4 regions of the Paenibacillus sp. JNUCC32 genome follow, and region 2 is predicted to be linked to each of the others. Evidence: riboswitches for the same ligand, from Rfam matches in the RefSeq annotation. Region 2 holds a riboswitch; each other region holds the start of a gene.

Region 1 (5,415 bases), 2.7 Mb from region 2:
GCAAATCAGGACAATAGACGGGAGACGGATCCATCCGGTCATAGCTCCCCAATATGTAAAAACACGCTTGCGCCGGGAGGTTCTCCAGGTTCAAGCGTGTTTTGCGTATAAGCTGATTTATTTTTTCTCAGCAAGGTACAGCGCGATGTTTGCGATTTCGTCAGGCTTAAGTTGATCCTTAAAGGAAGGCATACCCTTACGGCCTTTGGTTACAACGTTGAAGATAGCGTCCGCATCCATGTGTCCGCCTACTTGATTCAAAGCCGGTCCAGCGCCGCCTTGAAGTTGGTCACCATGACAGCTGATGCAGCTTGCTTTCAGTGTGGCTTCGGCTGCGGCAGCATCCAGAGTCACTTCCGGCATAGTCGGCTTCTCTTCCTGAGCTACCTGTTCCTTGCCTGGGAGCGTAAACATCAGCGCAATAGCCAACGCACATGCGACGAAGAACAATCCGCTCATGATCCATTTTTGCATCGTCATATCGTCCCTTCTATGTATACTGCACTTTTGCACTTGTCTCCATTATAAACCAACATCCATAGACAGCATAGCCAGTTGTGACAAAAAAAGCAACTATACCGCGCGCCTTCATAAAAAGTACACAAAATTGTGCTTTTTCATATAGACAAGGATTACTATTCCTCATTTGCCGGAGGCTCATACACCATGCAGTGGAAAAGGGCGTTTCCCGTCGGTGTAAGGCGCTCGTACGTATCGGTGATATGAAAGCCCGCCTTTTCGTATGCACGGATCGCGCGCTCATTCCAGGTCATTACCTCCAGGTCGATCTCATCGGCAGGCCGCCTCCGCCTCGCTTCCCGGACAATCGTCTGCATAAACCGTTTACCCATTCCCCGCCCGCACCAATCAGGCCGCATGCCCAGCCCGATCCGCGTAACCTCATGCATCGGAAACAGCTGGGCAAATCCCCATAGCGTCTTCCGTTCATCCAAAATCGAAATGTACTGTTCCCGGCGGATGTCCGGATCCCCAAACTCGATCTCAAGCCCCTTCATCTGCTCCCAGGGAAGAAAACCGTAAATGTTATAGGGAGGAGGATAGGTCCAGGCGCATATTTCTTTCGCGTGCTCTTCACGCATGACCACCGTATGAAATGAAATCGGTGCTGCATCCATTGGCAAAGTCCCCCTGTCATAATTACAAATTAAATTATACCCCATTTCTCAAACATTCTAGCCGCATTCAAAAAGCCCGTCCAAGAGAAGTAGGTCTCCTTTGACGGGCAAACGGATATGTATGGGCAGGACGAGGATAAGACATCGAAGCTTGGGAGATTCTCCGGTCGACTTTTCATACTGATCATTGCTCATGATGCGTTCGGCATCTACGTATCGCTGCTCGTAGTAGTCCTCAGAAAATAAAATCAATATTTTTCCATTAGGGTGTTTAATGAAGGGAGAGGAGGGTATATAAAGGGTAGAAGATGCAATGACTTGAGGATGCGAAGAGAATTTGCATAATAATTTTCTTTTTTTCTCGAAAAGTGGGAACTTTTTCGTTGTCCCAAACGTTATAAAGGTATACACAGAGGCAGAAAAAAGAAAAAGCCGCTGGATGAGATCGGCACAATCTCATACGCCCAGGGCTTCTTGTAAAGGATAAATCAATGAAGTTCCAATAATTAATTGTAGTTCACAGCTACAGACTTGTACGTAGACTGACTCATGACTCGCTTAGCACCTACGTATCGATTGGCGTAATAGCTCTGGCTCAGCGGACTGATGATGACACCGCGCGAGGATGAGGAATGAGCGAATTTGCCGCCCCCAACATAAATACCCACATGAGATACACCTCTGCCGGATGTGTTGAAAAACACGAGATCGCCAGCTTTCAGCTTGCTCTTGGCTACGGCCGTACCGACTTTGTATTGAGCTCCAGACGTGCGCGGCAGGCTTAGACCAAGTTTCTTGTAGATATAGCTGGTGAATCCGGAGCAGTCAAAACCATTCGTTGTGGTTCCACCTGTTTTATAAGAGACACCAATGGCTGGTTTGATTGCAGTATTTAATTTGGAATCGGCGAAAGCGCTTCCGGTCCCTAATGTGAGTGCGAGGGCCAGGCCTAGAGAAATGGCCGTTAACTTCTTTTTCAAAACAAAAAGCTCCTTCCATTGCCTGCGAGGTTAGCTTAAGGGTTCGGTTGAAGGTCCCCTATGATCCCTCTCTTGCGAGATCAATTCACCCAAAACGGATCCCCCGCTTCCCAATCATGGGAATTCGGCTCCTTAAAATGTTGATGAACCCATTCATAGACGTCTGACGTTCCAACATGCTTAACGAAATTACATAGTTCCAGCAAAAAGTTACAGTAAAGATGACAAAGTTGTTACTAACATATTCGTTATTTTAGCAGAGTATTAACAATTTGGCAAATGAGGAAAGCTCATTTTTATACAAAAAAACCTGTCCCCATCATGCGGGATCAGGTTTTTTTGTAATTTGGCCATCGGAAAATGTAATATTGAGGAAAAATGAGCTTCTATTCTTTGTAAAATCAAGTCCGAGAGAGAAATGTGTCGCTTCCGATTACAGCATATTTACGAGCTTGTTTATCATATGATGGTAACGAAATGTAACGATTAGGCATGCTGCGAGGAAGAATCCCGCCACAAATGGTATTGGGCGGAAATTACCCAAATTTGGAAGAGTCCATTCAGAAAATAAGAGGCTTGCTGAATAATCAAGCCAATCAATCCCGCCCAGAAGAGCGATGCCGAGCTTAGGAGCAAAAGAATGACGCAGGCCGATCCGCCAACGGTAAGGGATAACAGCACAGCCGTGCCCAGTCGGCGGAAGAGCGCAAGAACGGAGCTGATCATGCCGGAATTGTCCGTACGGCCGAATTGCATATAGAGCAATAACAGGCGAATCAGATAGGCGTACAGAAACCATCCGGCTGCATGAGGCAGCGCATGAAGCAGCAGAACCGGCTCATGGATCCCGTTCAGCAGAATCGGAAGGATTTTGGGCAGAATCCAGTATCCGGGCACAAAGGTAAGAACAAGTTCGATCAGATAAAATACCGTAACGGGCTTCCATAGCTTCTGCATGCCGGTGAAGAAGAATAATCCGCGCTCGCCCTTGGCCTCCTGGTGGAGGTTATAGAAGATGCCTGCCCGAATGAGCGGGGTACATACCATCCGGATCAGGAGCAGAGCGGCCAGAAGCCAACCATAGGTATGGACCGTGCCGCTTAACGACAGACTCATCTCGCCCTCGTAGAAGAATAACAGGCGGCTAAGCTCGTTAGGGGCAGAATCCGGATACCGCATCAGCAGGGGGACGACTGCCGATTTTACAAGCCGGTACAGGCAATATCCCCACAGCATGCGGTACAAGAACAGCAGAATGGAGACGTATAATTGGTCTTTAACACTGATCCACCCTTGGCCTGCATAACTTTTCATGTGCTCCCCCCTCACCATGACAGGCTGCCGAACAACGTCTCCACAAGCTTGGTAATACTGAGATTCCAGCGTGTGACCACCTTCGGATCCATTCCTGCCTTCATATAGTTATTGATGTGTCTATTCTCCAGAACGATGGAGTATTTCGGATCAACCATGGCCCAGGCGAGCGGGGTGCTGTACTCCAGGGTGTACGTAACTTTTCCGTCCTTGCCGCTCCAGGTTCGCTCCACCGTTTTGCCGTCTTCAAAGGCGAACACGATAGGCACATCGGTTATATCTCCGTCCTTGCTCGTAATCTTGACCGTGGATTCATACCGCGGATGGTCTGACGTGCCTTTATTTTTGGTTTTGATCACATCGATGGCGACGTCGGCCATTTGGCTTCCATATACATATTGGTCAAAATACGATTGCCAGGAGGTTTTGCTTACTTGCTCGACGACTTTCTGAAAATCAGACGTGGTTGGGTGCTTGAAACGGTATTTCTGGGCATAGGTATGCATGATTTTCCCCATCATCTGTGGACCGACCTGCCGTTCAATGCCTTGCAGCACCAGCTTGCCTCTCGTGTAAACATTCAGCGCGTAGTTCTCGTGTGAGCTGTATTTCCAGGACTCCATCTTCAGCGGGGCAGGGGAGGTAATCGATGCTCCTTGAGCAGCGGTGTTGGAGGTAATGCCGTATTCTTTCTCCATCACTCTTTCTTCTGCATAGGTTGCAAAGGCCTCGTCCAGCCACGCTTCCTCAAATTCGTTGCTTGCGATCATTCCGTAAAAATATTGGTGGGCGATCTCGTGAATTACGGTCCGTTCGAGCTCATAACCCGGCGAATCGTTCTTGGCCCCGAAGGCCGTGACCAGCGTCGGGTATTCCATGCCGCCTGCACCGTTGCCCGACTCCGGCGGGACGACGATGGACAACGTGGAATAAGGATAGGTTCCGTACCATTTACCAAACGAAGCCAGTGCCGACTTGGCGGCATCAAAGTAACGGTCCTTCAGGTCTTTATGGGCCGGATCGAGATACAGCTTGATGCGGACGCCCGGCACGCCCGGTGCCGAGAAGGCCTCCTCGGCCGTGACAAAGTTGGGCGAGGCCGACCAGGCAAAATCATGCACATCATCGGCATAGAATTGATAAATTTTTTCCCCGTTCGACTTTTGGGCAGGCTTGGTCGGGAATCCGGTCGCGGCGACAATGTAATTCTCGGGCACCCGGATGCGAACGCTGTAAATGCCGAAGTTGGAGTAGAACTCGGAGTTGCCGTGGTATTGATGAAGATTCCATCCTTCCTCGGCTCTTCCGCGAAGTCCGGCCGGTTCATAGACCGATACTTTAGGAAACCATTGGCCAGCCATAATAAAATTCTCGGTGGTACCCATGCGCGCGAATATTTTGGGAAGCTCGACTTCAAATTCCATGTGAATGGTGATGCTCTCCCCGCCCTTGATGGGTTTGGGCAATCTTAGTTTGACAAGGCTGTGATCCTTGATGTTCCCGTCATCGGGTTGGACGAATTGAAGGCGATGGGTAAGGGCCAGTCCTTCCGTCGTTTTCACATTGGTAATGGTCATGGAGCCGTACCCGTCGTCCGGCATGGGGTCGGAACGAAGCCTGCCGCCCGATTCCTTCATAAAGGTCGTTTCATCGGAAGCAAAGGCATTGGGATACAGATGAAAGTACAGCTCGTTTACGCTTTTTTTGCCTGGGTGAGTCCAAGTGAGTGTCTGCTTTCCCTTAAGCTTGTTCTCCTCAGGCTCGTACCGAACATCCATGTGATATTCCACCAGCCGGTCGCTTAGGGCCGGAGCGGGAGTATCAGGCTGCACCTTAGGCGGTGAGAGCGGGGCCTTCTCCACGGCAGAGGCAGAGGGCTTGCCCGCATTTGGGGCAAGGACAGACGCTGAGGACCCTGGATTCAGAAATATCGGCATCGATCCTGCAAGCAAACCAAGGGCAAGCAGGGATGATAGAAAGACTTT
Region 2 (5,415 bases):
AACCCCGGCATTCCCCATGAGGAGAAATCCATCACGGACGGGCCTTTCAAGGTAATCTATTGCGGCGTGGATTCGCTTCACATTGAAGGGGTGCCACAGGGGATGCTGCTGCCGGCCTATGTCGAGCCGGTCATATCCTGCGAGAAATACGCTTATAAAGTGGAGAGCTATCTTTCCGAGATCCTCCGCGAATGCGATTCGCAGGTACTGGGATATGAAACGCTGAGCACGAACCTGCTGATGTCATTGATTACCGTGATTTATCGCATCGTGGACGTTAAACACCAATTCCAATCCTTGAAGGGCAAGAATGAAATCGCGCTGCGGACCAAGCACTTTATCGACGCCAACTACACCCAGAGCATCAGCCTCAAGGACATTGCCGATACGATGTATGTCAGCCAGCATTATTTATCCCATCTGTTCAAAAAAGAAGTCGGCGATTCCCCCTTCAATTACTTGATATCCCGCCGGATTGAAGAGGCCAAGCGCCTGCTGGCGGATTCCGAAATGCCGGTGCATGAGGTTGCTTCCCAAGTCGGCTACGGCAACGACAAGTATTTCTCGATGTTATTCAAGAAAATTACCGGTCAAACGCCAAGCTCGTTCCGGGAACAGAGCAAAATGGCCGTGGAGTGAAGGAATTTTCGTTTGTTTTCCTTTCAATAAAGCAGGCAGCCGCAATGGTACGGCTGCCTGCTTTATATATATTACTGTCATATGTCCTTCTATATCGTCAAAAGTATGGAGCATGCTTGATTTTGACGGGGCCGACCGTTTCGATCCTGCTCTGGCATCCGAGACGGTACCCCTCTTCGATTTCTTCCGGATCCAGGCGCCGTTCTTCGGCCAGATTGGGTTCGGACAGATACTCGATTCCCTCCACCACCATGCAGCGGCAGCGCGCACATGTCCCTCTTTTGCAAAAAGAGTTCCAATCCACCTCATTCCGCTCGGCCAAGTCAAGCACCGTCATGCCCAGAACAGGGGCCACGCTGCGCTGAACCTCGCGGCCCGTAAGCTCGATGATTCGGTCCGGCACGGCTTCCATTCTCTCTTCCGCTGCCGGGAGCGACGATTTCTCTCCGCTGTTCCCGCCCTTTTTGTTTTTCCAGAATTTAAACACGCCTTTATCCCCCTATGCATGTACAATCATCAGGTTATGTAGGAATTCCTTCAATTATTATACTGGAAAGTTTAAAAAATCAACATCCCTACTCTTATCGATTCTATGACATCATGCGATTGGAACTCTATGAAAATTTTGCTATACTAGCGTATGCTAGAGCAAATTCCATATTCTATGAGAATCATTCTATTATTTTATTGGGTTGGAGGGAAAACAATAGCATGCTGCATAAACCATTAGGAAAAACAGCCGTCGCTGCCGTTCTTGCCTTATCTCTGCTCGGAACCGCTCCCCATATCGGCCAGGTACAGGCTGCGCCTGCCATTTCGGTAAAGCTGGATGACGTTGCGCTTACATTCGATGCAGCTCCCAGGATAGACAAAGGGGTTACTTACGTGCCGTTCCGGACGGTCGGTGAAGCGCTGGGCATTCAAATCACGTGGAACAGCAAGACGCAAACGGTGAAGGCCATTGGCGAGGTGAAAGGTCAAACGACGGAAGTGCTGCTTCAAGTCGGAAGCACGAGCGCAACCGTCAACGGTAAAAAAGTGAAGCTGGCCGCTCCCCCTGTCCAACGGGAAGGTCGCGTTCTGATTCCGCTCAGCTCGTTCAGCAGCCAATTCGGCGTCAATGTCGGCTGGAATCAGGCGACTCGCACGGTCTCCCTCGTGTCGCCGCAGCGCGAAATGCATCTAAGAGCCTTTTATGCTTTGCAATCTTTCCAAGAGCGGGATCTCGTAGCATCCATGAATTCAGTCGCCTTCGGCTGGAGCCGCATTGATCGGGAAGGTCAGTTTACGCTTCAAGGCGACGAGTATCGTCTGCCTGCGGCGGCCGGCGACGTGACTCCGCAATCGATTGTTGCGGATGCAGCGGATCGGGAGATTAAACCGTACCTTATGGTTTACGCTTTGGACGGAAACGGCGAATTAACCAAAGTCCTCAGCGACAGCAGCCTTCGCCAAAAGTCCATTGAGGGCATCACGACCGCGGTGGCGGATAACGGATTCGGCGGCGTGGTGCTTGATTTCGAAGGGCTCGGTTTTAAACTGGATGCCGCGAAGCAGCAGAAGCTGCTTAATGATTACGTCAAGCAATTGAAAGCGGCATTGCCGAGCGACATTACTCTGTCCTTAGCCGTTCCGCCATTGAACAGCGCCTATAAAGGCTATGATTACAAGACGCTGGCCTCCCTTGCCGATGATCTCATCGTCATGGCGTATCAGTACAATCCGGTTGGCACCAAAGCCCAGGTTCCTGAACCCAACAGTCTGGTGGACCAAGCCATTCAGCAGGCACTTCAGGCAGGCGTTCCTAAGCAGAAGCTCCTGCTCGGCATCAGCTTAAGCAGCGAAACCGCCACATCCGTCGACGATAAGCTCGGCTTGGCCAAGCGCTATGATCTGAAAGGTGCCGCCTTCTGGCGTCTGGGCTTGTTCCGTTCCTATAATAATGGCATGGAAGCCGCCGTGAATGCCTCTGTCGTAAAAGAATAATCTAGTGAATCCTTTCGCAGAATCCCAAATTATAATCTTCTATAAAAAAGAAAGCCTGACAAGATCATCTCTTGTCAGGCTTTCCGGTTATGTATCGAACTCTAAACTGCTTATTCCAATTAGCTCGCGCTTCCTACCAGTTTAGCATAGTTCTCTTGGCTCAATACACGGCGCGCCGTTACATAACGCGGTTCGTAATAGGAGTCGCTAAGCTTGCTGATTCTTACGCCCTTGCTGCTGGAAGCATGCGCAAATTGTCCATCTCCAATGTAAACGCCCGCATGGGAAATGCCGCTTCCGCTTGTATTGAAGAATACCAAATCTCCGACTCTCAGGTCCTCGCGATCCACATGAACCCCGGCTTTAGCCTGACTCTGGGATGTGCGCGGAAGATCCATGTCGAAATTTCTAAACATATACAGAATAAATCCGGAGCAATCAAATCCGCTTGTCGTTGTTCCGCCCCATTTATAAGGCGTTCCTACCAATTGCTTCACTTGATGCTGAAAATTCGGTTGTTGATCAGCATAAGCTGATACGGCACCTGAAGAAAAAATAATTGCAGACCCAAGCAATGTGATGACAAATTTCTTCAAAATATGTTCTCTCCTTCGATGCCTACGGAGTTAGCTAAGGGTTCGGTTGAAGGTTCCCTATACTCTCTATGGTACAAGAATAATTCACCCAAGACGGTTCCCCCGTTTTCACAAACGAAATTCGGCAAAATTCATTAACATTTTGTAACCTTCTCTTAATATAGTATACAAGCAAGGATGCTGTCAATAATATCCTAGAAATCTATCACTATATGTTAATCAATGTCGTATAGGCTGAAAATTTTCATGTTTTTTCATTATGCCATCTCGCATACTCATGACAATTATGTAACACTCCATCGAACCTCCGGCGACGTTTTGTTAACGGGCATGCAACTTTTTTGCAGTTCGGAACGTTTACATATTCAGACAAGAAATCAAAGAGGTGATCCTTCGCTTATGAGTCAAATCACGATGGCTGAAGCTTTAGCAGTCCGGGCAGCAATCAATCGTCTCATGAATCAATTGATGTCGGAACGCTTGAACAACAGCAGCACGATCATTGAAAAAGGGGAAACGGCGGAGTATCCTGCTCGCAGCGTGGATGCCATTACGGAAGAGATCGAAGCCGCCGCAGCGGATTACAGAAAGCTGGATCTGCTGATGGCAATCTCCAACACGACGCAGACCATTAGTTGGAACGGCTCCGACATGACCATCATGGAGGCGATCGAGCTCGCCAAACAAATGCGCAGCGATATCGGACAGCTTGCCCATCTCGGCTCCCGCAAGAAACTGGAGCGCCAGAGCGGACGGGGAAGCGGAGATGGCGCCGTAACGCTGTTTAACGTGGCCCTATACGATCCGGAAGCTTATCAGGCGCAGGCGCGCAAGAAGGAACGCGAAGTGACCAGGCTCTCCTCACTGATCGAGCATGCCAACCATACGAGCATGATTACGTTCGACGCATCAAAATACATGGAGTAGCGGAATCCGCCGGCTCCAAGCCTGCAGGCCGCCTCGCGTGCGGGTTTGGAGCCGGCGGATTCCGTCGGCGGGCGGGAAAGTGCGGGCAACCGCTTATTGTTTGTCGGATACAAACAAACCTAATAGGAAACCAAAAACTCGACTCCAGTGAAAACGGATGACGGCTTACGGTTTACGCCTATCACCTGTCACAAGTTACGGACTTCGCTTACGCAAATATGATCGCTCCGTTTCCCGCTCTCTTCATGAATAATCAGAAAGCCGCCCTTGAGGGCGGCTTTTGTTGCCTTTTCTTTACGAATGTATTATTGGAACAAGGCTGCGGCTCCCACCAGGCCAACATCGTCCCGCAGTCCCGCAGGAACGATCTCGTAGGTTCCTAAATAAGACGGCATGACCAGCTTATCCGTCATTTCCCGAAGCTGCGGGAAAAGGAGCTCGCCTGCTCTGCTCACACCCCCGCCAACCACGATGCGATCGGGGTTGAAGCTGTGAATGACGTTAACCAGTCCAAGCGCCATGTAATAAACGGCACGATCGATGACCTCCACTGCGACGGGGTCATGAAGACGTTTAGCCTCGAATACATGCCTGGCGTTCACGCCTCCATCGGCTGCGGCCAGTTCGGAAATAACGCTGGTCTGGGTAAGCATCCGCTGGGATGCTGCCAGGCCGATGGCCGTTCCTGAAGCAAACACCTCCCAGCAGCCATGGCTGCCGCAATTGCACTGCGGACCGCTGGGATCAATGATATGATGCCCAAGCTCCCCTGCAAAGGAATTGCTGCCCAGAAACAGCTTGCCATCCAGCACGATGCCTGAACCGATGCCTGTGCTGAGCGTCACGTAAACCATGTTCGTCGACCCTCGGCCGGCACCTCTTACATATTCGCCCCATGCGGCTGCATTGGCATCATTCAGCACTTGTACTTCCGTATTCAGATCTCGTTCCATCCAGGCTTTGAGAGGGACGTTGGTCCATTCCGGCAAATTCGTGCCGTGAATGACAATGCCCTCCCGGCTGTTAACCGTTCCCGGCGAAGCCATGCCTACGCCTCGAAGCGGGTGGCCGCCCGACACGCTGCGAATCATGTTCGTAATTCTCGCGACCACTTCCTCGGCCGTACGCGCTCCGGCTGTCTCCATTTGCTCCCGGTTCAGCAGCTGTCCTTCGGAATCAAAGAGCGCTGCCGCGATCTTCGTACCCCCAAGGTCAACGCCAACCACAAATTCTTGCTGTTCATTCAATTCGGTTTGCAATTTTTGTT
Region 3 (5,415 bases), 1.6 Mb from region 2:
TAACGCGAAGGTGTCGCTGGACGAGAAATTCCGCTTGATTGAGCGCGATGAAGAACGGACCTCGGTTGCAGCGGCCAATCTGGGCGAGGTGATCGGCCTCCAGTCGCTGAACCGGATCGAGGCGTTTGATAACTCGAACATCCAGGGCGCAAATCCGGTATCGGCCATGGTCGTATTCACCAACGGGAAACCGGATAAGAAGGAATATCGCAAATATAAGATTCGTACCGTGCAGGGGCCGGACGATTACGATACGATGCGTGAAGTGATCCGGCGGCGGTACGAGCGTGTATTGAAGGAGAATCTGCCGCTTCCGGACCTCATTGTCGTCGATGGGGGGAAGGGACAGATCTCAGCAGCCATCGACGTGCTGGAGAATGAACTGGGGCTGTTCGTCCCGGTCTGCGGGCTTGTGAAGGATGCCAAGCATAAAACGGCGCAGCTGATGGTCGGAGACCCGCCGGAGCCGGTGTCGCTGCCTCGGGACAGCCAGGAGTTCTATTTGCTCCAGCGCATTCAGGATGAGGTTCACCGTTTCGCGATTTCCTTCCACCGCGAGCAGCGCGGGAAATCGATGGTGACGTCCAAGCTGGATTCGATCCCAGGCATCGGGGAGAAGCGCCGCAAAATGCTGCTGAAGCATTTTGGCTCGGTCAAAAAAATAAAAGAGGCTTCAGTCGAAGACTTCAAGCCCCTTTCCATCGGTGAAAAATTAGCAACGGATATTCTTAATGCACTTCGTGAGGAGGAGTCGTGACATACGGCTTCTCTTTTTTTGTCGGGTTGAAACGGTAAATCGCATAGGCGACAATCGCCGGAAGCACCATGTAAAAAGCGCCGGTCAGCAAGTTGGCTGCATCCTTGAGCATGATCAGGCTGATGCCCATCAGGATGCTGTTGAAGATGACATGGGAGAACATCGCCGCCAAATACCCGTATTTCAAGAAGATGTAGCTGAACAGCAAACCGATGATGACCAGCTCAATCGGCCGGGAGATCACGGGGTATATCGGATAGAGCGTATGTCCCAGTGCCCAGATAAGCGAGGTGATCAAGCTTGCAACAAAGGTGTTGCGGACGATCTTTTTCACCATCTTGATGCCGAACAGCCGGTACACGGCCTCCTCGGATATGCCGGCCAGCCAGGCCATCAACGGAAACAGCCAAGGATACAGCATGTTGTAAGGCGATTGCGTCGCATCCGTGGTGGACCATGTATTCAGGGTCAGACCAAGACCGATAAAGATGACGGATTGGACGCCAAGCAGGATGAAGGCCCACATATACCCCAGCTTCATGCTGTCCAGCACGTAATGCCCGTATCCGGGTTCTTTGGCACGCGGCCATGGATTGAGTCCGTCTTCTTTATGCCACAGCCCGCTGCCGCCGACAAGGGAAAAATAGAGCAGGGCGGAGAAGACGAGCGAATAGACGGCATAGAAAATCATCATCCCGAGCACGCCGGTTTGCGACATGCCTTCGGATTTGAAAACGGGAATCAGATTATACGTATTCAGCATTTGAATGACGAACAGCAGCGCGGATAAGAACAGGCCGCGCTTAAATGAGGTGTAGGCCCTGGTCTTCACGCTGTACACAATCGCAAGAATGCCCAGGATTAGGGTGAACAGGCCGTACCCTGCGAGCGTCAGCAGGGTGGCATCCTGCGTCTGCTTGTTGACATAAGCAGAGTGGGCGGCTGGCACCGAGAAGGAGGGCTCATAAGAGCGCAATTTCCCCTGCTCGAAGGTGAAGCGGTGCTCCAGCCTGGAGTCCCCGATCCTGGATTCAGGGTCCACATATTTGAGACGGGGCTCCCCTTCCTTCGTAACCAGCTCCAGATTCGACAGGTCATAACCCGCCCGCTGAAGCCATGGCTCCGCCAGCGCCTGCTTCTCGGCCAATGTCATGCCGTCCTCAACGACGAGCAGCATCTGCCTCTGAATCTCGCCCTTGTTCAGCTCGATCCGGTCAAAGCTGGAACGGGCATAATCATACGAGAATCCGACGATGCCGGAATTCTGCATGTGCACGTCCACATTGAGGGCATCGCCTCCAGGCTCGCTGAAGCGAACGCGGTATACGTCATAGGGATATTTGGCTTCATAGGTTTTGTTATATTCCGAAAGCCTCTTCTCCTTCGCCAGATATCCGTAAAGTTCCGATTTGGATTGATATGTAACCAAGGCTTCGTCCGTGTCCGCAGCCGCAAACTGCAGATGCTCCTGAGCAAACCTTGAAGCTGCCTGCCGAGCCTGCTCCTTGGAAATGATATCCGGTGAGGCCATCTCGGCATCGTCCGGATTCGCCCACGGAAATACCTGAAATAATAGGAACAGAATCAGGCCGACTGCGGCAGGCGCGATGAGCTGCTTCAGATTGGGCTTCAGCTTCAAGGGCTCTCTTGCACGATTCATGAAATTCCTCCTCTAAGAAAGTTGATACTCCCACTGGTATTCGATATGCCTGATTAAGAACGCATAGAGTCAATATAACATAGTATGAAAGCCATAAGCAGCTTATCCCAATTATCGGAATATTGAAATAAATCGATGAAAATGAATGAAAGGTTTCGAAAACGTTAGAGAACCCTACGCTTGTATTCTTGAATATGCCCAATTCGCGCTCTTTTAAAGATATTTCGGGCGAAAAACGGCATTGGGTTACGTAACGGATTGAGTTATAATCACATCATGCTTGAAGGAACCGAATATTCCAGCCGAATTTCGTAATGAAAATGGGGGAACCATGTAATTGGGGTGAATTTCATTATTCCCGGAATAATGAATAGGGCGACCTGTGGAAATGCCCGAATCCGTCAGCTAACCTCGTAGGCTGTTGCACAGGAACCAGACCGAAAGGCACTGCGTTTTCCAGTGTCTTTTTTCGTTGATTTTTTTAAAGAAGGTGTCCGATTGAACGCTAAATTAAACTGGCTTACATTGTCTCCGCCTCAAATTCTCGTGCTTGGTTTTGCGGCCATCATCTTCATCGGGACCGGGCTGTTAATGCTGCCAATCTCGACGACGACGGGCGAACCGCTTGGATTTACTGACGCCTTGTTCACTTCGACCTCGGCAACGTGCGTAACGGGCCTGGTCGTGGTGGATACGGGAACGACATTCAGTTCCTTCGGAGAAGTCGTGATCATGCTGCTGATTCAAATCGGCGGGCTCGGATTCATGACGATGGCTACTTTATTCGCCTTGGTTCTGAAAAGACGCATATCGCTCAAAGACCGTCTAATCTTACAGGAAGCGATGAATCAGTCCTCGATGGAAGGCATCGTAAGGCTGATACGCAGAGTATTGCTGTACTCCCTCGTCATCGAGGCCTGCGGCGCAGTCATTTTATCGATTCGTTGGGCGTTTGATATGCCGCTGGGCCGGGCGATCTATTACGGTGTTTTTCATGCGGTGACGATGTTTAACAACGCCGGCTTCGATTTGTTTGGCGATTTTCGGAGTTTGACCGGGTATGTATACGATCCGGTAGTCAACTTCGTCGTGATGTTCTTGATTGTTTCCGGGGGCATTGGATTTATTGTGCTGTCCGATCTGATCGATTATCGAAAACAGCGGAGGCTCTCCCTGCACTCCAAGGTGGTGCTCACGATGACGGCTGCCTTGCTTGCGGTCGGATTTATCGTCATTCTCATATTTGAATTTACCAATCCGAGAACGCTGGGTTCCCTGAACTGGGGCGGAAAATTCTTCGGCGCGTTATTCCAATCCGTAACGCCGCGTACGGCGGGCGCGAATACTATAGATATTACGGGGCTCAGACAGGCAACGCAATTTTTTATCGTCATCCTGATGTTTATCGGAGCATCTCCAGGGTCAACCGGCGGCGGCATCAAAACCACGACCTTTACCATTATGGTAGGGGCGGTCATCGCGATGATGCGCGGGCGGGAAGACATCGTCATGTTCCGTTATCGCCTGGCCCAGGAGCGGGTGCTGAAGGCACTGACCATTGCCTTGCTGGCCCTGCTGCTCGTTCTAACCGTCTCGATGATTCTGTCGACGACAGAGGAAGGGGACTTCCTGGAGATTCTATTCGAAACGACATCCGCCTTCGGTACGGTAGGTCTCTCCATGGGCTTAACGCCCGATTTGACCGTGTTCGGCAAGATCCTGATCAGCCTTACGATGTTTGCGGGTCGATTGGGGCCGTTGACGCTTGCTTATGCACTGGGGCCGAAAAAGGGTAAAGAATTATATCGTCATCCGGAAGGCAAAATGATAATTGGATAAGGGGTATAGGAGAGACATGAAACCAAAGCAATTTGCAATCATCGGTTTGGGGCGATTTGGCGCCAGTCTGGCGCTGGAGCTGATGGAACAGGGATATGAGGTGCTCGGCATCGACCGGAACGAAGAGGTCGTCGAGGACATGAGCGAGCTGCTGACGCATACGGTGGTGGCGGACGCGACGGATGAGGAAGTGCTTAAATCGCTTGGCATCCGCAACTTCGACTGCGGGATCGTTGCGATCGGGAACGACATTCAGATGAGCATCCTCTCCGCCATCCTGTTGAAAGAGCTGGGTGTCGCGATGGTCGTTGCCAAGGCGATATCGGTGCTGCACGGCCGGGCGCTGGAGAAGCTTGGCGTGGACCGGGTCATCTTTCCCGAACGGGATATGGGGATCCGGGTAGCGCACCAGCTCGTGACGCCAAACCTGCTTGATTATATCGAATTATCCAAGGATTATCTGATTGTGGAGATGACGGTCACGGACTGCATGGACGGAAAAACGCTGAGCGAGCTTAATACGAGGGTCCGGTACGGCGTCAGCGTGGTGGCGCTGAATAAACAGTCCGGCATTATCGTTGCTCCGACGGCCATGGACGTCGTGAATTCCGGCGACATTATGGTCGTCATCGGCTCCAATGACAACGTGGACCGCTTTGAGTCCGAAGTCGTGAATATGCTCGAAAAATAAATATAGTAGAAAAAAACTGACGATTGCGAAATATCGTCAGTTTTTTTTCGATTTATCTTCCTCCAGCTTGCGGAACAGGATCTCCGTTTCTTCGATCCAGCGGCTGGCCGCCTTGCTCAGCTCCGAGGCTTGACCGTAGATCAGCGAAGTCGTTCGCCGGGTTTCGATGAGTGCCGGAATATGAATGTCGACGAGCCCGTTATCAGACAGCAGCTGCGGCCTCAGATAGGATTTGGGCAGCAGCGCGGCCGCCTTGCAGGTCGGGATCAGCCTGACGATCGCTTCGAAGGAGTCGATCTCCATCCGGATATCGGGCATGATGCCCCAGCGGTGAAACAGATCGTCCGTCAGCTTGCGGTACCAGGTTCCGGTCGAAAATATGATCATTGGCAAGCCTTGAAGCTGTTCGATGCCCACATCCTCGATTTCCGCCAGCGGATGTGAAGACGGGATGACAAGCTCCAGATG
Region 4 (5,415 bases), 3.1 Mb from region 2:
CATTTCGCGGGCATAGAACTCCATGAAATCGATCGCTTCGGCCGTATCCGCGTCCGCTTCGGCACGCGTCTTGCCGGCTTCGAGGGTCATCAGCGCGGAGAACTCGAGCTTGCGCCGCCGCATGATTGCCGCGGCCTTGAACAGGTAGCGAGCCCGCTCGTTCGCCTCGGTGTGCTTCCACGTCTCAAAAGTACGCGCCGCCGTCTGAATGGCTTGCTCGGCAAGCTCGGTATCCGCTTGGGACACGACGCCGATGACTTGGCGCTTGCGCGACGGATTGACCGACTTAGCGGTACGCTCCGTATGGATTTTGGCACCGCCGATAACCAAGGGGTACGATTGGCCAAGCTCGGCTTCGACCCCGGATAACGCCGCATCGTATAACTTGTTGTTCCACTCGTTGTTGAAGTCCATAAATGGTTCGTTCCGAAAAGGTGCTCGCATGGGGAGGCCCCTCCTTAACATGATATGAATCGAAGCTTCAGGCCAATGGTCCATCTGCGGATCGTCATGGTGGCATGGTTAGGATCTCCTGGTGAAAACCTCTATTTAAATATGTATGTCTTCCTGCATGCCGTCATGATTTTTGCATATGAGTTAGATAGAGTGCATTTTGGTTTACCTTGCAAAGGGGGCGCGCGCATGGACGGAACCGAGCTGTACCGTAAAGTGATCCTGACGGTGTCCGGCAATAAACTCGTGAAATGGCTGTCGATCAAGTACGGCCGGAAATTGGCTGGCCGATTCATTGCCGGCGATACCTTGGATGAGGCGCTGGACGAAATCGAGAGGCTGAACGCGAAAGGCATTCTCGTTACGCTGGATCATTTGGGGGAGGGCATTACGACGCTGGATGAAGCGGCCGGGTACCGGGAGGAATATTTGAAGCTGGTGGAAGGGATTGCGAGGCGCGAAGTGCAATCGAACGTATCCTTGAAACCGACGCAAATGGGCATGGCCCTGAACCCCGAGAAGGCTTACGAAAACATCAGGTCGGTGGTAAGAAAGGCTAAAGAGCACCGCAACTTCGTTCGCCTGGACATGGAGGATTCGCCGTATACCCAGGCAACCATCGATATGACGCTCCGCCTTCATAAGGAGGGGCTGACCAATGTGGGGACCGTGATGCAGGCCTACTTGTTCCGTACGGAGGAGGACGTGAAGAATCTGTTAAGGGCCGGCGTTAATCTGCGGCTGGTAAAGGGCGCGTACAAAGAGCCGGGAACCATCGCCTTTCAGCAGAAGCGGGAGGTCATTGACAACTACAAGAAATTGGTCAAAATGCATTTCGACCAAGGAGCCTACGTCGCGATTGCCTCGCATGATGACAACATCATCGACTGGGTGAAGGTATTTGCCGAGCAGAGCCGCATAGACAAACAGGACTATGAATTTCAGATGCTGTATGGACTGCGGATGAACGATCAAGCAGCGCTTGCGCAGGACGGCTACCGTATCCGGTGTTATATGCCTTACGGAACGATGTGGTACCCGTATTTCACCCGGCGCCTGGCGGAGAAGCCCGCCAACCTGATGATGGTGCTCAAAAATATGTTCAAGTGAGCGGGATCCGATTGCAGAACCCCGTCAAAATGCCTGATGAAATAAGTGGCTTTTTGACGGGGTTCTTCATGGTTTCAAAAAACATCAGGCTGCTTAGAAGTGCCCAATCCAAAGGAAACGGGTACAGCAGCTCTCTGTAGCTGCTGCCCCTAGAAATGATAATACGCCTCCGAGCAATTCATAAGGAAGGAGCGCTCCAGCGGCAGTCCGCCTAACCGCTCTCGAGTGATGTGCCGATGCAGGTTGATCTCCAGATCGGCGAGGGCCGATACAGCAAGTTGCATCCGTGCGGGTCCCCACTGCTGCTGCTTTCGGGCATAGCGAATGGCCTCAGTCACGGACATGCCTCTCAGCCTTGAGAAGACGGATGCCCAGCGGACCAGGTCCGAAAATTCTCTCGTGCTTGGCAGGGCATATTCGACATATCCTGCCGCGTCTTTGCAGCTGACTTTGAACAAGCCGCAGTTCCAGCCATGATCGCTCCATGGGATAAAGCGTTCGGCCGAGCCCCGGTCGAAACGAAATATCTCCATATGGCCGATAGTCTCTTCACCTAATGCAGGCACTGCGGTTTCGATGACGGGTGTAAGCGCTGCCTCGATGAGTTTCGTCATGATATGATCTACGCTCCTTTATAAGAATGTTATATGCACGGCAAATAGGCCTGGTGAGCAGAGAAACCCCGCTCTCCAGGCCTATTTATGGTTAGAGCCCCAATTCCGGCGGCCGCTATGCCAAAGCTTGGATGGTATTCTCTCTCAACAACGCGCCTACGAGGTTAGCTGACGGATTCGGACTGAGAGCACCCTACCGCGGGGCCCTTCGATCCTAGGCGCAGCGGATTCACCCCATTCACCAATCGAAGACTGGTGACTTTGGTTCCCCCGTCTCCCGGTCTGTCGGGAGCTCGGCGTATCACGTGTTTCGGATAGATGGATGAATCATACGCCGGAGGAAACGAAAAGTAAATGACCGTATGGGACGAATAGATTCCGAAATGTGATGAAAACGGTAAAAGAAAACGCGTACAATCGGCCGTGTCATCTATTATCGTGGCAAAATCTCGGTATCTCGTTGGATTGCGATAAATAAGAGAAAACAAGAGAAATACATAGTATAGAGCAGTATTCGGAAGATAAAGACGAAATACTGCTTGGTTCCTGTTCGACATAACGCTAGATGTGTTTTTGCTCACATTTACATCCTGCAGGGCCGGACGTATGATACGAACTATGAATTGACGGTCATCAACGACCAAGGCATACGGGCAGCCGTTTCATGAAGGTCTAAAGGCAGTGTGAGAGTTGCCCCTAAGCCTTTATGGATCGATGGCGAAGGCACCATGGGCCTTGCTGAGATTTGAAGGTAGAGGCGACTCTCACCGCGTGGACCTCCTGTTGCTGTGCTGTTATGCCCAGTCTGGATGACAAGTCAATGGCTAATAGAATAACATGCTACTCGTTTTTAATTTTCGCTGAGTCCTTGAATGGAAAAGGAACGGGGGAACCAGTCGGGAGATGAACCTGATCTCTCTGGGGTGAATCCTGTAGACAAGATAACGGTCTATGGGTAGGGCGACTCTCACGCCCGAATCCGTCAGCTAACCTCGTAAGCGTATCGAGAGAGGCAACGATTGTCGTGGACTTGGGCCACGGTGTATTTCACCGTGTCCTGTAAGAAGCCTGCGGGAAGAGTTCTTCTCTTTCCGCAGGCTTCTTTGTTGTTGCCTTCTCTTTCTGACCTTAGGAGGAGAAACGAAGATGGAGAAACCACAGGAATTCATCCTGGTATCCGCGCCGAACAAGGCAGGGGAGGAATTCGTCCGCCAGCTGATTCACAAACGTGTTCCGTTTGCGGCCATAGCCAACAACCGGGCTGAGCAGCAGAGGCTGCGAGAACTGGGCTGCAAACCCATCATTTTGATTGATACAAGAGACGAGCAGACCTGGATCATTCCCGAGTTTCCCGTCAGCAAGGTGTTTCTGTTCGAAAGCAGCTTGAATCTGTGCTGCCGCTACTTGCGGATCTGCCGGACATGGACCTCGGAGTCGATTTACGTGATCACCCATTCCGGCAATCCGCGCTTGATATACAAAGGGCTGGGTGCCGATGTGGTGCTTCATACGAATCATCATCAGGTGTCCTTTCTGATGGCATCCGTTATGAGCTAAGCGTTTGGACTGACGCCACAAGAGTTAGGGGAGGTTACATTCATGCAGGATTTAGTTATGGTGCTCATTTTGGGAGGAACCTACGGACTGCTCATGCTGTTTATGTCCTGGTGCGGGCGCGTGGTTTCGGAACCGGAGGCTGATCAGCCGTGATGATCATGTTGATATTCACGATTTTTATTTTTCTCTATTTGATTTATGCGCTGATTCACCCTGAAAAATTCTAGGGAAACGGCTGAAGGAGGAAGGCATCGTCATGGGCATTTTACAAATTGCCATCGTTATACTCGTTCTAGTGCTGCTGGTCAAGCCGCTGGGAACTTATCTATATCAGGTGTTTCGTTATGAAAGCAATGGAACGGACAGATGGTTCTCCTGGGCGGAGAAACCGATCTTTGCTCTGATCGGCTTGAAAGAACGCAAGGGGATGACATGGAAAGGATATGCCGTCAGCTTTGTGTTAACGAATATCGTGCTGGTTGCGGCGGGCTACTTGATTCTGCGGCTGCAGAAGGTGCTGCCGCTGAACCCGAACGGCATCGGCCATATGGAACCGACCTTGTCGTTCAATACGATGATCAGCTTCATGACCAATACGAATCTTCAGCATTACAGCGGGGAGTCGGGATTGTCTTATCTGGCCCAGATGGCCGTCATTACGATGATGATGTTTACGTCCGCGGCGACCGGGCTGTGCGTGGCGATTGCTTTTATCCGGGCGGTGACCAGCAAGGGCACGACCGTCGGCAACTTTTTTGAGGACTTCGTTAAGGCGCATACCCGGGTATTCATTCCGGCTGCTTTCATCATTGCGATGGTGCTGGTGGCGCTGCAGGTGCCGCAGACCCTGAAGCCTACGCTCAGCGTCACGACGCTGGAAGGAAGCGAGCAGCAAATAGCGGTGGGTCCGGTGGCTGCGCTCGAATCGATCAAGCATCTGGGCACCAATGGGGGCGGTTTTATGGGGGCCAACTCGGCGCATCCGTTCGAGAACCCGTCCCCGCTGACCAATGTGATCGAGATTCTGTCCATGTGGAGTCTCGGGGCGGCGCTTCCTTACACATTTGGTTTGTTCGCGAAGAGCCGTAAGCAGGGCTGGATCATATTCTCGGTAATGATGACCTTGTTTATCGGCTTCCTGTCCTTGAACTATGCCGCGGAAACCAACGGCAACCCGGCATTAAACCAGCTGGGCATCGACGCCTCGCAAGGCAGCATGGAGGGCAAGGAGGTCCGGTTCGGGATCGCCCAATCCTCCCTGTTTACGACGGTGACAACCGCGGCCACGACCGGGTCGGTCAACAACATGCATGATACGCTCACGCCGCTCGGCGGGATTTCGCCGTTGTCCCTGATGATGCTGAATTCCGTTTTTGGCGGAAAAGGCGTCGGGCTGATGAACATGCTCATGTACGCGATCCTGGCGGTGTTCCTGGCCGGTCTTATGGTTGGCCGTACCCCCGAATTTCTCGGCAGAAAAATCGAGGCCCGGGAGATGAAGCTGATCGCGATTGTCATTCTGGTACACCCATTGATCATCCTTGCTCCGACGGCGCTCGCGCTCATGACGGATGCGGGACAGGCGGGCATTGCCCATTCGGGCTTTCACGGCATCTCGCAGGTGCTTTACGAATACACGTCATCCGCTGCCAATAACGGCTCCGGGTTTGAGGGCCTTGCG

Evidence for each region. A riboswitch is a leader RNA that binds a small molecule or an ion and turns the genes downstream of it on or off. The one in region 2 is predicted to bind cyclic di-AMP.
Region 1: another riboswitch for cyclic di-AMP. It lies ahead of JNUCC32_RS24615 (C40 family peptidase); the one in region 2 lies ahead of JNUCC32_RS06245 (C40 family peptidase).
Region 3: another riboswitch for cyclic di-AMP. It lies ahead of JNUCC32_RS29770 (TrkH family potassium uptake protein); the one in region 2 lies ahead of JNUCC32_RS06245 (C40 family peptidase).
Region 4: another riboswitch for cyclic di-AMP. It lies ahead of JNUCC32_RS22980 (hypothetical protein); the one in region 2 lies ahead of JNUCC32_RS06245 (C40 family peptidase).

What each region holds. Positions count from the first base shown of each region.
Region 1 covers NZ_CP062260.1:5,573,213-5,578,627, reverse strand. The annotation lists gene JNUCC32_RS24630 (4a-hydroxytetrahydrobiopterin dehydratase) at 1-17, shown strand, start outside; gene JNUCC32_RS24625 (c-type cytochrome) at 118-474, opposite strand; gene JNUCC32_RS24620 (GNAT family N-acetyltransferase) at 636-1,136, opposite strand; gene JNUCC32_RS24615 (C40 family peptidase) at 1,643-2,116, opposite strand; cyclic di-AMP (ydaO/yuaA leader) riboswitch at 2,121-2,256, opposite strand; gene JNUCC32_RS24610 (hypothetical protein) at 2,603-3,430, opposite strand; gene JNUCC32_RS24605 (M1 family metallopeptidase) at 3,442-5,415, opposite strand, start outside.
Region 2 covers NZ_CP062260.1:1,347,439-1,352,853, reverse strand. The annotation lists gene JNUCC32_RS06260 (AraC family transcriptional regulator) at 1-639, shown strand, start outside; gene JNUCC32_RS06255 (2Fe-2S iron-sulfur cluster-binding protein) at 737-1,126, opposite strand; gene JNUCC32_RS06250 (stalk domain-containing protein) at 1,351-2,625, shown strand; gene JNUCC32_RS06245 (C40 family peptidase) at 2,745-3,221, opposite strand; cyclic di-AMP (ydaO/yuaA leader) riboswitch at 3,225-3,358, opposite strand; gene JNUCC32_RS06240 (hypothetical protein) at 3,621-4,148, shown strand; gene JNUCC32_RS06235 (ROK family protein) at 4,454-5,407, opposite strand.
Region 3 covers NZ_CP062260.1:6,689,734-6,695,148, forward strand. The annotation lists gene uvrC (excinuclease ABC subunit UvrC) at 1-757, shown strand, start outside; gene JNUCC32_RS29765 (CPBP family intramembrane glutamic endopeptidase) at 729-2,417, opposite strand; cyclic di-AMP (ydaO/yuaA leader) riboswitch at 2,708-2,852, shown strand; gene JNUCC32_RS29770 (TrkH family potassium uptake protein) at 2,916-4,256, shown strand; gene JNUCC32_RS29775 (potassium channel family protein) at 4,273-4,947, shown strand; gene JNUCC32_RS29780 (LysR family transcriptional regulator) at 4,984-5,415, opposite strand, start outside.
Region 4 covers NZ_CP062260.1:5,183,455-5,188,869, reverse strand. The annotation lists gene pruA (L-glutamate gamma-semialdehyde dehydrogenase) at 1-444, opposite strand, end outside; gene JNUCC32_RS22985 (proline dehydrogenase family protein) at 643-1,563, shown strand; gene JNUCC32_RS22980 (hypothetical protein) at 1,713-2,177, opposite strand; cyclic di-AMP (ydaO/yuaA leader) riboswitch at 2,314-2,486, opposite strand; cyclic di-AMP (ydaO/yuaA leader) riboswitch at 3,026-3,194, shown strand; gene JNUCC32_RS22975 (hypothetical protein) at 3,324-3,734, shown strand; gene JNUCC32_RS31860 (potassium-transporting ATPase subunit F) at 3,887-3,961, shown strand; gene kdpA (potassium-transporting ATPase subunit KdpA) at 3,991-5,415, shown strand, end outside.